2 regions of the Lactobacillus crispatus genome follow, and region 2 is predicted to be linked to the other one. Evidence: a T-box and tRNA genes for the amino acid it is inferred to sense, from the RefSeq annotation. Region 2 holds a T-box; the other holds one or more tRNA genes.
The links. A T-box is a leader RNA that pairs with one kind of tRNA and senses whether it is charged. The one in region 2 lies ahead of leuS (leucine--tRNA ligase), so its partner is inferred to be a tRNA-Leu.
Positions count from the first base shown of each region.

Region 1: it has a tRNA-Leu gene. The T-box ahead of leuS (leucine--tRNA ligase) is inferred to sense a tRNA for this amino acid. The anticodon was not compared.

Region 1 covers NZ_CP072197.1:1,794,033-1,802,194, forward strand. The annotation lists gene ligA (NAD-dependent DNA ligase LigA) at 1-220, opposite strand, end outside; gene pcrA (DNA helicase PcrA) at 255-2,486, opposite strand; gene J6L97_RS08710 (glycoside hydrolase family 73 protein) at 2,572-3,219, opposite strand; tRNA gene J6L97_RS08715 (tRNA-Leu) at 3,305-3,389, opposite strand; gene J6L97_RS08720 (SprT family protein) at 3,466-3,924, opposite strand; gene J6L97_RS08725 (glycosyltransferase family 32 protein) at 3,984-4,682, opposite strand; gene J6L97_RS08730 (oligosaccharide flippase family protein) at 4,685-6,115, opposite strand; gene J6L97_RS08735 (CDP-glycerol glycerophosphotransferase family protein) at 6,117-7,271, opposite strand; gene J6L97_RS08740 (calcium-translocating P-type ATPase, SERCA-type) at 7,361-8,162, opposite strand, start outside.
Region 2 covers NZ_CP072197.1:519,860-528,021, reverse strand. The annotation lists gene J6L97_RS02760 (putative polysaccharide biosynthesis protein) at 1-1,334, opposite strand, end outside; gene leuS (leucine--tRNA ligase) at 1,428-3,842, opposite strand; T-box leader at 3,884-4,066, opposite strand; gene J6L97_RS02750 (phosphatase PAP2 family protein) at 4,132-4,797, shown strand; gene J6L97_RS02745 (LysR family transcriptional regulator) at 4,840-5,763, opposite strand; gene J6L97_RS02740 (Rpn family recombination-promoting nuclease/putative transposase) at 5,823-6,497, opposite strand; gene J6L97_RS11325 (IS3 family transposase) at 6,532-6,627, shown strand; gene J6L97_RS02730 (NAD(P)/FAD-dependent oxidoreductase) at 6,698-7,918, opposite strand; gene J6L97_RS02725 (prenyltransferase) at 7,933-8,162, opposite strand, start outside.

The DNA of each region.
Region 1 (8,162 bases), 960 kb from region 2:
CACTATCAATCTGTCCCCCAACTCTTTGGGTAATGGAGTCAGGTGTCACAATCTCTGGAAATTCTTTTTCTAATTCAAGCAAGCGGTTGTAGCTTTGGTCGTAAACATTGTCTTCAACCTCAGGCGCGTCCTTAGAGTAATAGGCCTCAGCCCATTCATTAAGCTGTTTTCTAAGTGAAGCCGCTTCTTTTTTAGCTTCATCAAGAGTAATTTCTGCCATTTTTCCCTCCTGATCCAAATCAATCTTTCTTTAATTATACCTTCTTAATTGGCGCAAAGGCAGCCAAAAGCCGTTTGATTCCTTTACCAGGGAAAGCAATATCCAGCTCCATATCTTCACCAGTGCCATTAACTTTAGTTACAACACCATGTCCCCAAGCTTTATGCTCGACTTGGTCGCCTACATTCCAGCCCTTCTTTTCAGCACCGACAGCGCCTGAAGCTTTCTTAGCAGTATAAACTTCGGCTTTGCGAGCAAATGGTGCCGTCTGTTTCTCAAAGCTAGATTGGATAAAGCTGCTTTGTAATTTTTCATTTTCTTCTTTGTGCAGATCCTGTTCATCAATTTCGTCCAAGAATCTTGAAGGCGGATTATTTTGCATTCTGCCATACATCATCCGTGAGTAAGCATTAGTTAAAAACAGTTCTTGCTTAGCCCGAGTAATTCCCACGTAAGCTAGGCGCCGCTCTTCTTCTAATTCATTGTCATCCATCATTGCACGTTGCAACGGGAAAAGCCCATCTTCCATGCCAATTAAGAAAACCACTGGGAATTCTAGTCCCTTAGCTGCATGTAAAGTCATTAAAGCTACTTGATTGTCATCTTCATCAAGATCATCTTGATCGCTAAGTAGAGATACTTCAGCCAAGAAGTCGCTTAATGGATTAGACTCATCTTCTTCGGGCTCATAATGATCATCAAAACGCTTAGTAACTGACAAGAATTCATCCAAGTTTTCTAAACGCGTTTCTGATTCAATTGTATTTTCAGCTCGCAAGGCATCGGTATAATCAAAATCAGTTAAGATTTTTTCAGTTAAACCAGTTACTGTACCATTTTGAGCATAAGTAATTGCATCACGTAATTTAGTACCAAAATCGCTTAATTTCTTGGCTGCTCTAGTATTAATTGAACTTTCAGCCACATGTCCCATCGCATCTAAAATGTTGTAGTGATTTTCATCCGCAAATGTTATCAACTTATCCACAGTAGCGGCACCGATTCCCCGCTTTGGAGTATTAATAATTCGGTTCATACTCATCGTATCAGCTGGATTAGCAACTAACTTCAAGTAAGCCATCACATCTTTAATTTCTTTGCGGTCATAGAATTTATGTCCACCAACGATTTGATAAGGAATATTGCTTTTAACGAAAGCTTCTTCGACTGTTCTAGACTGAGCATTAGTCCGATAAAGAATTGCGAAATCTTTATAAGCCCGTTTTTTATCTTTAACTTCTTCTTGGATCTTTGAAATGATGTAGTGAGCTTCATCATCACCGCTTTGGGCTTGATAGTAGGTTACCTTTTGCCCATCACCTTGATCAGTCCACAAGTTCTTAGCCTTCCGGTTCTGGTTATTTTTGATGACCGAGTTAGCTGCGGATAAAATGTGACCAGTAGACCGGTAATTTTGTTCTAGCTTCACAGTCTTAACATCATATTTCTTGTAATCCTGCTCAAAATTCATGATGTTTTCCATATTAGCACCGCGCCAGCCATAGATTGACTGATCGGCATCCCCAACTACACAAATATTCTTGTATTGTGCAGCCAAAGCATGACAGAGTTCATATTGAGCCTGGTTAGTATCCTGATATTCGTCAACTAAAAGATAACGGAACTTGTTTTGATAATAGTGCAAAACTTCGCTATCTTTTTTAAACAAAACTAGGGTCTGCATAATCAAATCATCAAAGTCCATAATTTGATCACGGCGCAATCTACGTTGATATTCTTCATACACCTTAGCCGCCATCTTCTCAAATGGTGACGATGCACTCTGCATAAAAGCTTCAGGATCCAGCAAGTCATTCTTGCCATTAGAAATTGCGGCTAAAATACCGCGTGGATCATACATCTTAGGATTGATATTCAAGTCTTTTTCAATATGCTTAACCAAAGTTAATTGCTCGGCCGAATCAGCAATTGAAAAATTATGACCATAACCAATCTTATCTGCATCCCGACGCAAGATCCGCACACATAAAGCGTGGAAAGTCGACATCCAAATGTCGTTAGCTGCTGGCCCCAGCAACTTTTGCTCACGCTCACGCATTTCACTAGCCGCCTTATTGGTGAAGGTAATGGCTAAAATATTCCAAGGTGCAACATGATTTTCTTCAACTAAGTAGGCAATTCGTCTCGTTAAAACAGAAGTCTTACCTGAACCCGCACCAGCAACGACTAATAAAGGTCCTTCAGTGGTTTCTACCGCTTCTTTTTGTTGCGGATTCAGACCAGCTAAGATAGATTTTTCGCTCATTATTTTCCCCTTCACTAAAAATTATTTCATTAATGCAACTTGAATATTATACCAAAAAAGCAGCGACTAATTCGCTGCTTTAGATTTACTTATCATATTTTTCAAGATCAAACTGTTCAATCAAATTAATCAGCTTATCGGCATAGTCCGGATCAGTCGCATAGCCGTCGGTAACCAAAGCTTTAGCTTGTGTCTTATAATCTTTGGATGCTAGAACATGCTTATACTGATCGTGGTTCCACGTTGTCCCATTCTGGAATAATCTAGCGTGAGCCCGAATAGAAGCCTCATATGAGTCATATATTTGGAAACGCGCCTTCACGGTAACCCACTTATTCTTTACATATTCCTTAGTTGTCATCACTGCCGAAGTGTTCGGGTTGGATCCTTTAACACCAAAAAGATTGTTGTATTTTTGCGACAAATCACTTTGTCCATAATTACTTTCTAGGCAGGCTTGAGCAATCGTGATGCTTGGCAATAAGTCATACGACTTGTCCACTTCGCGCGCAATCGGACCAATTTTTTTGATAAAGTCTTTTTTCTGTTTTAATAGTTTTGCTGCTTCCTGTTCTTTTTGCAGCTGTGCTTGTCGAATCTGCTCTGATTGAATCGCGTAACGCCTATAATATCTAAAGCCGACAAAAGTAACCATCAGAATAAATAGAATTACGAATACACGCACAACGGTTTTGACACTTTTTGGTACTCTTGATTTACGTTTTCTTGCCATAGTTTTATTCCCTTTAATTACTAATTAAAGTATAACCGATTTGTGAGTAAAAAAAAGAAGTCGCTCACTGCGACTTCTCAATCAGTGCGGGCGAGAAGACTCGAACTTCCACGATCTAAAGCGATCACAAGATCCTTAGTCTTGCGCGTCTGCCATTCCGCCACGCCCGCGGCACATCAACTATAATAGCCTAAATACAGTTGAGATGCAAGAAAAAATATAAATTATTTTAAATTTCTGATCATTTTACGCAAAAGTTTGCGCTAAACGCAGGTGTCCCCTACATTTACCACAACGATACTTTTGTGTATTAATCCTGCGCATTCTTGGATATCTCAACCCACAGTTTTTACAAAGATATAGGTAACGATATTTTTTCTTTTTACGTAAGCCAATATCAGGTGCATAACGACTGCCTCCAACTTTTTTCAGCAAGATTTTAAAATTGCGATCACGGTGTCGGTAACCCAAGCCCAATAAATGCAAATGATAGTGGGTTAATTCATGCTTAATGATTCCTACTAGATAATCATGATATTGTGGTACTAAAAAATGCGCGTTGATTTCAAGATGGTGATCATCCAAATGATAACGCCCACCTGTTGTGGTCATTCGCCGATTAATTTTTACACGGTGCTTAAAAGGGCGATCAAAATATTTTAACGAAATTTCTTCAACTAAATTTTGTAATTCATTCTCATTCATGGATAAAATTTTATTCCAAAAATAAAAATCAGCAAGAATTTAATCTCGCTGATTTTTTGCTACCTAAATATCTTGGCATACATCCCCGCCTGCTTAGGCGTACTAATGTGTCGTTTCAAGAAAGTTACTAAGTCATGTTTGAATGACTTTTTACCATCCATCCAGGTTCCAGTGAATAAGTGAATCGATTTGGAGTCCTTAGAAGGATTACACAGAACTCCATCTGAATAGACATGAATGCCATCTTTTAACACTTGCTCCTGATTACCTAGCTTTAAGCCATACTTATTTACCAGCATTTCAGTAACGGAAATACTATTTACTCCCGCCATCTGATTCTTAGTGTCATATTCAAAATCACGATCTTGATAATAATCCAAAATATCCTGCATAAATGGGTGGCCTTTTTCTGCACCAAAAATTGCAGCTGACAGATAATCATGGTTTTCAAAACCAATAAAGGCAGAATCATTCAAAAGACTATCTAACTTATCCACGACTCTAACATCAGTATCTAAATATATCCCACCTTGTTCATAAATAGCCCGTGCTCGAACATAGTCTGACACGAAGGCCCATTTTTTTGCAGCATAAGCTTGTTCAATATAACGGTTCTCATGCATATCAAAATTATCTTCATTCCACTCAATAATTTGATAATCAGGCAATTTTTTCTTCCAGGTTGCAATACATTCTTCAATTATCGGGGATTTAGGATTGTGTCCTACCCAAACATAATGAATTTTTTTAGGAATCATTTTTAACCTCGCTTCAAAAAGTTCTTAATTAGCTTCACAATATCAGCATTAAAATCAAGCTTGAACAAGAACATCAATGTCAGATAAATAATTAACATGACAATTGACTTAAAAGCCATATTGAAAAAGGCAGACGGAATTATATTAGGCATAAACATTCCAATAGCCAAGGTTAGCACCGCAATTAACAAATACTTGGGCACGTCATGGAAAACATAACTAAATTCATAGCCATCACGTACAACCCAGAGCCGCAAAATTAAAACTACTGCTTCAGTAATTAATATTGCAATCATAGCCCCAACTGCGCCATATGGCCTATCTAAGAGATAACTCAAGACAATTTCTAAAATTGCCCCAATAACTACTGGCACAGCATAATCCTTGTCTCGCTGGTTAGCCAAAGCAAATTGGTTAGCAAATACCCCGCCAGTCGGAATCATGATAATTGTTAAGGTAAACCAAAACATTAATGGAGTCATCGGAACATATTTATTCCCAAAGAAAAATGGTACAAACTGTTTGGTATTTGCCATAATAATTACGGCGAACAAGGTACCCAGCATTACAGTAGCTTCCAGTGATTTTTTCATCACTATCTTTTGTGCCTTTTTTCCTTCGCTCGCCATCTTGGGCATAATAACTAGCGAAATACTGGTAATTACACCCAGGATCATATTTGAAATTCGTTGTGAATTGTCATAAAAAGAAACCTGAGTCGAATTAGAAAACCAACCCAAAATTGGTTTATCCAGCGAAGTATAAATTTGAGTCGCAATCTGTGGAATCATCAAAGTACCAATTGCAATTGCCGTCTGTTTAAATTTGTAAAAATGAGCAACTGGTTTTCCTACATAGCGCCGAATATCAAACCAAAAGACAAAGGAACCTAGCATTGTCGACACTGACATGATCAATAAATATTTCCACAAGTCAGCGGGTGATTTTACCCATAATAAAATTAGAACCACACTAACTAACTTTACCGCCGTGTTTTTCAAAACAACACGACCAAAGTCAGCTAGTCCTTGAAAGAACCATGAAATATCAACCTGTGCTGAGATCAAGTATGGCACCATCAACAAGATATAAAACCAATATTGAACGTGAAATACAGTCGCTACAAAAACCGTGACTAAAATGGTGATAATACCGGCGATTCCTTGGAAATACCATAACCCCCAGAAAGCATTGGTTAGCTCCTGCGGTGTACCATAAGTGCGCGTCCGTGAAATTGTTCGCATCCCTACATACGACACAGACAGAATACAAAAAATCATCAAGAATTGCACCGTATTGTTCACACTGCTATAAATCCCATAAGTCTTAGGACCTAAGACACGCGATAAATACGGTACAGTAATCAGTGGCACCAATACAATAAAAATCTGATAAACCGCATTATATAAGATGTTTAAAAATGTTTTACGCATTTTAACCTCGATATTCCTGCGTCATGTACTTAAAGACGTTCTCACAATATGAATCACCATGCACCTGGTTAGTCAAATGTAGCCAGTAAAGACGGCGATTAGCAATCTGCTGGTTATCAAGTTGATCCAGATTGCGAATTAGTTCATCCTCTGAATTAACACAGATTCCGGGAGTAATCTCAGCATATGGTCCCATTAGTAATCCGCGCGTTTTTTCATATTGCTCTAAAAAGTTAGTCACAAACACAATCGGTTTGTTCAAGTGCAAGTAATCAAAGTAGATTGACGAAAAGTCTGTCATCAAGAAATCAGTATCACCGAGCAATTCGTACAAATCATAATTATGGTCAAACAAGTAATCATTGTTCATGAAAGAAATGTTAGAATAACTGCTCTTGAAATTGGCAAATAAACGCATTTCATAGGGATGCAATTTTACAATCAGATATTGATGCCGCTTCTTTAATTCTGTATTTAATTTTTCAACATCAAAATCCCGAAAGGCAAAAAAGTTTCTCTCTTTGATTTTCTCCATAATGGATTTATCTTCCAATTCATAACGAAAAGTTGGCATATAGATCCCGATCTGTGCCTGATCGTCCTCAGTTTTAAATAAGTCAGCCAACAATTGTTTCTTCGAAATTACCGGCTTAGCCAATAAATCCAAACGCGGAAAGCCCAGCTTGCGGTATTTTTTTGTCTCAATTGCCATACAAGCACTCATTAGTGATTCATATAGATCAGAGCTAGAAGCAACAATATCCGCATTCTTGTGCCACAATTTTTCGTTACGGCGATTGTCGCGTCGCTTAGTATTATTAGCCATAATTCCCATGCGCTTGAGTGGAACGCCATGCCACAACTGGACATTAATTTGATGCTTGCGCACCTTAAATGGTTGGTGCGTTGTAATTACATATCGCGCTGCTCCGATTTTCTGCCAGGTTTTCCACTTCAAGTGTGACGATGGCCACGGCTCAACTAATGTAACGTTATATTCAGGATGATTCAATTGCAGCCACTTGTAAAAAGCATAGCCGTTAGATCCAGACCTACCTGAACCATTCAGGATAACCACATTATTGTTTTCCATCGTGGTAAATCTAGCCAAAAAACTCATCCAAGCCAAATAAAGACGGAATAAAAAGCTTTTCATTAAAATACTTCCTTAAAATAGTCTAATACCTAAAGCATATAAAAAAAGCTTGAGCAAACTCAAGCTTTTTTCTTTATTTTTGTTAAACTTTATTCTTTACCCATTTTTCTCTGGCAGAATTTAACAATTTCAACAATCAAAACCATCAAAATTCCGGCAATTAAAATGACTAACCACTGTGGTCCATCAAGTTCAGTCACATCAAAGAACTTAGTCATAAATGGCAATTCTACCGCTGCCATAATTACAGCAGCAATGATAATTGCACCATTGAACCACTTGTTAGAAAAAGTATGCGGTCTAAAAATCGACTGATGTACATACTTGGAATTAATTGCATGGAACAGCTGAATCAAGCCCAAAGTCAAGAAGGCCATTGTCAATGCATCCCCATGTTGCAACGATGGATCACCCACATGTGGACCGACATGCAAACCAATTTGGTATGCACCTAAAACTAAAATTCCTTCCAAAATTCCTTGGTAAATAATTGAACTGGCAACACCACCGCTAAAGAAGTTAGACTTCTTACCACGCGGCTTGCGCTTCATAATTCCAGCTTCCACTGGTTCAACACCTAAAGCAATAGCTGGCAAAGTATCCGTTACCAAGTTGATCCACAAGAGCTGCACAGGAGCTAAGATATCCCAACCTAGCATTGTCATCATGAAAACTGTTAATACTTCACCCACGTTACAACTCATTAAATATAGAATGGCCTTTTGGATATTACTGAAGACCTTGCGTCCTTGCTTTACTGCTTCAACGATCGTGGCAAAGTTATCATCAGCCAAAACCATATCGCTGGCTCCTTTAGAAACTTCGGTCCCAGTAATTCCCATGCCAATTCCGATATCAGCTTGCTTCAAACTTGGAGCATCGTTTACCCCA
Region 2 (8,162 bases):
AAACCTAAATTAGTAGCAACTAGTGGACCATATACCTTAAATAGGAAAATCATTGGATATTGCAGGATCCCTTTTAAAATCAATCCTAGAACCAAGTACTTAATAGCCAGCCCATTTTCTGAAAGACCTTGCAAAATCGCCATCAACACCGTAAATAATCCTAAACTAATCGCGGTAAATGACGACAGATATAATACGTTGCTCCCCAATAGATCTGGGCCATAGAAAACTGTATAAATGGGTCTACTAATGGCGGCCATTCCAAAAGCGGCTGGAATCATTACAAATAAAAACAAATCCATCGTGTTAGCAATCTGCTTTGAAATGCTCTTATAGTCTCCCCTAGTATGCGCAGCCGATAATAGCGGAATCGCCGTTACTGCCATCGCACTTGCCAAAGAGACAATAATCATAATCAATTTATTAGCATTCAAGCCAAACAAGGCATACCAATCTTCAATTGTATCTGAACTAGCGTGAACTAGGCTTGCAATCATTGGGTGGAACGTATACTGATCAACCAACGAGAACAAGGTAATTCCTGAATCAATAATAATAAAAGGAATAGCCTGTTCAATAATTTCCATGAATAATTCAGTCGTAGAAACATGGATTCTATTATTTGAATGTTCAACTAGATAATTCAATTGATTTCTGCGCGAAAATAGAAACCATATCAGCAAACCAATTCCAAATAGCGCCCCAATCGCAGCGGCCAAGTTGGATTGAATAACTGCATGCACATATGAGCCATGTTGAATTTGCATAATCACAAATGCAGTTAAGAGCATCCAGACCACCCGGGCAAATTGTTCAACAAACTGTGACATCGCACTCGGCATCATATCGGCATATCCTTGGAAGTATCCTCGCATAATACTTAAGATAGGAATAATCAAGATCGCATAAGATAGGCTGCGCATAACCGCAACCTGCCTCGGATCACTTTGACTACCATTAGATGCTAATAGCGGCGAAGCAAAATACATAATTGCAGCAGATACGATCCCCAAGATGGACATTAAAATTAAGCCTTTACGAAACAACTTACGGCCAATCCCATATTCGTTTAGTGCATTATACTTGGCTACCTGCTTAGCAATTGCTCCTGGAATTCCGGCTGTCGAGATTAAGATAAAAATTGTATAAATGTTATAACTACGCGCAGTCAAAGCATTGGCAATATTGCCGTAGGAGCCCATCCAGGCATACCACGGAATAATATACAAAGCACCCAAAATTCTCGAGGCAATTGAGCCAAAGGTCATCCAAGCGGAACCTTTTAGAAAAGTATTTTGTGTATCTTTGCTATTTAAGTTATTTTCTTCTTCCATGAAATTTTTCCCAATATATGAATTAACTATTTAATTGTCACGCAATTTGAACAATAAAGTAAAGCTCTATTGTTCTTTTAGGAAAAATTTTACTTATTTAGCAACGATATTAACGATCTTGTTTGGAACGACAATAACCTTCTTGACGTCTTTACCTTCTAAGAACTTCTTAACGTGTTCAATTTCCATAGCTTGTTTTTGCACGTCATCGCGATCGGCGTCCTTAGGAGCTTGGAACTTGCCACGGAGCTTACCGTTAACTTGAACCATAATTTCTACAGTTGATTCAACTAGCTTAGCTGGATCGTAAGTTGGCCACTTAGCATAAGTAATTGATTCATCATGACCAAAGACTTGCCAAATTTCTTCCATCATATGTGGTGCAACTGGAGCCAAAAGCTTAACAAAGCCTTCTGCGTATTCCCGTGGAATAGTCTTAGCCTTTTGAGCCGCATTCATGAAGACCATCATTTGACTAATTGCAGTGTTAAAGTGGAGTGCATCGAAGTCTTCGGTAACCTTCTTGACTGTCTCAGCATAAACTTTATCAAGCGTACCATCGTTTTCGTCAACGATTCTTTCTTGTGGAATTGCCTTAAGATCAAGATCATTCACAAACAAACGCCATACACGATCTAAGAACTTCTTAGTTGAAGCTGGACCATTGTCATCCCAGTCGATTGAAGCATCAAGTGGGCCCATGAACATTTCGTACATTCTAAGTGAGTCAGCACCGTATTCGTCAATCACATCATCTGGGTTAACAACGTTACCCTTTGACTTAGACATCTTTTCATGGTTCTTCAAGATTAGACCTTGATTGTACAGTCTTTGGAATGGTTCCTTGGTTGGAACAACACCCAAGTCATAAAGAACCTTGTGCCAGAATCTTGCATAAAGTAGGTGACGTACTGCGTGTTCTGCCCCACCAATGTACAAGTCAACTGGAAGCCACTTTTTAAGCAAATCGTAGTCAGCTAATTCCTTATCATTATGTGGATCAACGTAACGCAAGTAGTACCAGCTAGAACCAGCCCAGTTAGGCATCGTGTTGGTTTCACGCTTACCTTTTCTACCGTTTTCGTCAACAACATCTACCCAGTCAGTCAAGTTAGCAAGTGGACTTTCTGGCGTACCGGATGGCTTAATGTCAGTTGCATGTGGCAAGCGAAGTGGCAATTGATCTTCTGGTACAAGTGAAGTCGTACCATCTTCCCAGTGGATTACTGGAATTGGTTCACCCCAGTAGCGTTGACGAGAGAAGTCCCAATCACGCAACTTGTAGTTGACCTTCTTCTTACCGCAGTTATGGTCCTCAAGCCATTCAATCATGCGCTTCTTGGCTTCTTCGTTGTCTAAGTCATCTAAGAATTCAGAATTAAAGTGCTTGCCATTGCCGGTGAAGGCTTCCTTTTCAATATTGCCGCCTTCAATAACTGGATTAATTGGCAAACCAAACTTAGTTGCAAAAGCATAATCACGATCATCATGAGCTGGAACAGCCATTACGGCACCAGTGCCGTAACTTGCTAAAACATAGTCAGAAATCCAAATTGGAACTTCTTTACCATTTACTGGGTTAATTGCATAAGCCCCAGTGAAGACACCAGTTTTATCCTTATTAAGATCAGTTCTCTCAAGGTCAGATTTTGATTCAATCTTCTTAATATAAGCATCAACTGCTTCTTTTTGTTCAGGGGTCGTAATTTCTTGCACTAATTTACTTTCTGGAGCAAGAACAGTGTAAGAACAACCAAACAAAGTATCTGGACGAGTGGTAAAGACATCAAAAGTCTTGTCACTATCCTTTACCTTAAAAGTAACTTGTGCACCTTCCGAACGACCGATCCAGTTACGCTGCATTTCCTTAACTGGTTCTGGCCAATCTAAGTCATCGAGATCTTCCAACAAGCGATCGGCATATGCGGTCATCTTAAGCATCCATTGACGCATATTCTTACGATATACTGGGTAGCCACCGCGCTCGGTTTTACCATCAATAACTTCTTCATTAGCCACAACAGTACCTAAATCTGGTGACCAGTTAACAGGAACTTCAGCTTCATATGCCAAGCCCTTTTTGTACATTTGTTCAAAAACCCATTGCGTCCACTTGTAGTAATTTGGATCTGAGGTGGTTACTTCACGGTCCCAATCATATGAGAAACCCAATTTATTCAATTGACGCTTAAAGTTAGCAATATTGTTCTTAGTAACAACTTCTGGATCTTCGCCAGTCTTTAACGCATATTGTTCAGTTGGTAAACCAAATGCATCCCAGCCCATTGGGTGAAGCACATTATAGCCTTGTGCACGCTTCATTCTTGAAACGATATCAGTTGCAGTATATCCTTCTGGGTGACCTACGTGAAGTCCCTTGCCAGATGGGAATGGGAACATATCCAATGCATAATAATTCTTCTTATCAGGGTCAGTGCCTGTCTTAAAAGTATCGTGCTTTGCCCAATAATCTTGCCATTTCTTTTCAATTACTTTGTGGTTATACAAAATACTTCTCCTTTACTATTAAAAAACGCCCTATGAAAAAATCATAGGACGAATCATCGCGGTACCACCTAAGTTTCACAATTTGTGACACTTAATTGCTCCTTAACGCGGATGGCAACGCTAGGTTTCTTCAACACGAGACGAGTTCACAATCCTATTTTAAGACTTCACAGCAGCCAGCCTCTCTCTGAAAAAATATTCTTGTTACTACTTCTCGACCTTTATTTTCTTATAGATAATGATTATAATTTACCACAAATGCTAAAAAATACAAGAGGGGAGTACTTTTTTGATTAATACGAAACGACCACCTAAGGACACCCTAATACCTGGTATCTGCTTCGTGGTTATTTATGCTGTCTGGGCCGCACTGGTTTCATCCGGCTCACAATTTATTCACAATTTTGATAATGCTGTGGTCAGCATTGTTTGCAACAATAATCCAGCTAATGTCGCTTTTGCTAAAGATTTTACTAATCTCGGCAATACAAGCGTGATCACAATTGAAACAATCATTGTTTTCATAGTTTTACTGGTCTTTAAGCAATATGCATACGCTTGGTTTACCGCTGGTGTCATGATCTGTGCTAATGGCTATAATTGGATTGTCAAGCACGCGGTGATGCGGCAGCGTCCAACGGTCAAGCACTTAGTTTATGCGGATGGTTATAGTTTTCCATCGGGGCACTCAGTTGGTAGCGCGGCGCTATTTGGTGTTTTGATTATCCTAACTATTCTGCTAATCAAGAGCAAGTTTTGGAAAACGCTGTTGATTATTATCTGGGCTTTATTCCCACTGATGATTGGCTACACCAGAATTTTCGTCCACGTGCATTATCCATCTGATGTATTCGGCGGTTGGATTGAAGGAATTACCTTTGTACTGCTTGGTTATTCCTTCCTCTATCACTTCTACATTGAGCCGAAGATGATCGACATGAAACGAAAACAATAGAAATCAAAGCAATTTAAAAGGCATCACATGATGCCTTTTTCTTTATCCTATTTTTGCTTGTAAACGCGTCTTTTGAAAAATTGAAATTAGGTTTTCTAATGCTGGCGACTTTTCACCGCTTTTGCTAGCAATGAAAAAGACAACATCCATTAACTTTCGATCTAGTGGCAACAAGTTAATTGGCGTTTGTTCCATTCTTCTGATAATACTTGCCGAAGAAATGGTAATACCCACGCCGTGAATTGCTAAGTTAGTTGCAGTAATAATACTATTAGACTCCATCACAATATTTTTTTCGAGTCTTAATCTCTGAAATAAGCCATTAACTTGATGCCGGATAGCTGAACCAGGTGAACTCAACACTAAAGGCTCCTGCAGTACCTCTTTTAGATCAGGTTCATCCGAATTTAAGATAAACTTTCCTGCTTGGTAATATGGTGAGGCTGGCGAAATCACTACGTAATAGCGTTCCCCGCCACCCGCAACCACATCTAAACTCGAGTCAAGTGCTTCTGGCGTCTGACCAATATAACAATCCAGCTCGCCATTAAGCAATCTTCTTTCATTTTCTCTGGGGAAATTTTCAAATAGCTGAATCTTGACGTTGGGGTTTTCTTGCAAAAATTGCGGCAAAATTTCTGGCAATAAATATGTACCTAAGCTCTCTAAAATGCCGATTTTAATTATCTGTTGGTCAGGATGAGTATATGCCTCCAGCTTGCGCCCTAATTGCTGTTTATTATATGAAACATTCTCCAAATATTGGTAGTAAATTAAGCCTGCAGGAGTTAACGTGTAGGGTCTTTCATCTCGGTTGATGATCTTGGTGCCTAATTTTTTCTCAATTCGTCCAATTAGCTGCGTTAAATAAGGCTGGGAAATATATAATTCTTTAGCTGCCCTAGTAAAGTTACTCTCTTTTAGCAGAACATCTAAAAAATGTTGTAATTCTTCAGGATTATTCATGATCAAGCCCCCGTTATCTAAAAAATGATAGCTTCACAGCTATCATTATATCTTATCGACTAGGCGTTTTTCACAAAGTCTGCTAGTTCTTCTTCAGAAAATTCATTGCCATAATCTTGTTCTAATTCTTGCAAGATTTGCTTGGGACTGCGCTTCATCCTTCTAAGCATGTTAATCGTTTTATGGATTGCTGCAACAGTTGCCTCATGCATGCCTTCCTCCATGCCAAGCTGCTTTGCTGCTTCTGCTACTTCTTCTGTGTTCATGACGTGTTGCCTCCATTCTTCGGTTCTACGATAATTGTTCATCGACTTTTTGATTCGACTGACGAGTTTTCCATTTGAAGTTGGCTTGCCTTCAATCATGCGATAAAGGTCATCAAGCTCAGGTCTGATCTCGCCTTTTGTTCCTTTTGTGTTTAAATATATTATCGCAGAATCGTCATTTAATTCAACTGACGGGTCTTCCTTAGCAGTATAAACAAAAGTATATCGCTTCAAGCCTTTTCCTTTGGGATCAAACGGCAGAATAAAAATTACATATGCAGCGTGCAGCTCGCCATATTCTTGTTTTCGTCGTAAAAAGCCATCTTCCATCATCTTGAACAGGTATTGCCTGGCTCGTTTATCCATGTCTGCTTTATGCGCGACCTGCATTTCCACATTGTAACGCCTGCCTCTGCTATCCGTAATCAGGACATCAAGAATCGAAACTTTATCTTCTTGGTGTGGCATAAAATGGCGCAACTTCACACTTTAGTCCTAATACATTCATTACTACAATCATGATAGAATTAAAACAGTACTAAAAAACCATACTCCGATAGAATATCGAAATATGGTTTTAAATAAAGCAGTTCAATAATATGTCCCAAATTTGGGGGTTCATATCAAATCAAACTGAAGTGATTTTTTATTCTCTTTTATTTTCAATTTTAGTGATAGAAGTCAAATTGACCAATCGCCATTGTTTCTTTAATACCACCAGTTTCAAGAACCGACTTATCAATGGTAATCTTCTTAAGAGTTGCTGCAAAGTATCCTTTAAAAGCATGCCCCATTGCCAATCCTGCGGCTTCTGAATTACCCAAGTTAACTACTACACCTAAGTCATGGTAAGCATATTTATCCGGTCTAGTTTGACCCATAATTCTGCTTTTAATATCTTTTGCAGCGTAGTTAGCCATTGAAAGAGCCAATTGACCAGTGTTAGGATATGGCCATTTCTTACCAGGAACCATGACGCTTGAAACATCGCCTAAGACGTAGATATCATCACTTTCTGGCGCGGTTAAATGATCACCAACCATGACCCGACCACGACGGTTCTTAAATCCAGATGCCTCAATTACTGGACTGCCACTAAAGCCCATCATCCAGATTCTAGTACCTGCCTTAATTTCTTGCAGTTCAGCATTGTCTTTTTCATTAGCCATTTTATACAAAACCGAGGTAGAGGTTACTTCATTAACATAAGCTGGCTTAATAATTTCGACTTTATTTTTCTTAATTGTGTTTAAAGCGTAATCAAGCAATTTACCTTGGAACATTGGCAAAAGACGTGGCGAACCATCAATCATTCTGATGGTAATTTCATCTGGTTGGGCGCCAGCCATTTGAGCTAGTTCTGGGCGAACCTTTGCAATGGCATTTCCTAATTCAATTGCTTGAAAACCTGCCCCACAAATTACTACTGACAGGTGTTTAGAATCATGGTCTTGGCGATAAGCTTTCATTTCAGCATAAAGGTGGTCGCGAATAGCTTCAGCTTGTTTTACATTGCTCATTGGCAAAGCATTTTCGGTTACACCTTTAATGCCCATATTGCTCAAGGTAAAGCCTAAGCCAACAACACAATAGTCATATTTAAGTGGAGCATGATCCTTTAACTCAACTGTTTTATCAGCAATATTAACTTTTTCAACTTCATCCGTAATCACAGTAGTCATCTTCGGATTAATTACATCATTAATTTCATATGACATCCCAGTGTAGGGAATTTCGCCAGTAGCCACTTCATATAAGCGAATTGTTTCGTAGTGGTATGGATTACGGTCAACCAAGATAATCTTAACTTGTTCACGCAACTTCTTTTGCAAAGCGACAACTGTTTTCAAGCCGGCAAAACCAGCACCTAAAACTACAACTGTTTTCATAATTTTCAACCTCTCTAAAATAGAATTCCTAAAAAGTAAGTTATTAAGTAAGTCAGTGAACCAACTAGCAACGTTTTTACTCCTGTGATAAATGTCTCTGTCTTAACTTGCTTGCCAATTAAGATCTTGTTCTGCTTATAAACGAACGGTACAATTATTACTGTTAACCAAACCGTCTTAGGAGCAATTCCCAAGAACGGTAGGAGGAAGATTACCAAAAATGCTAAAATATTTTTGACACTAA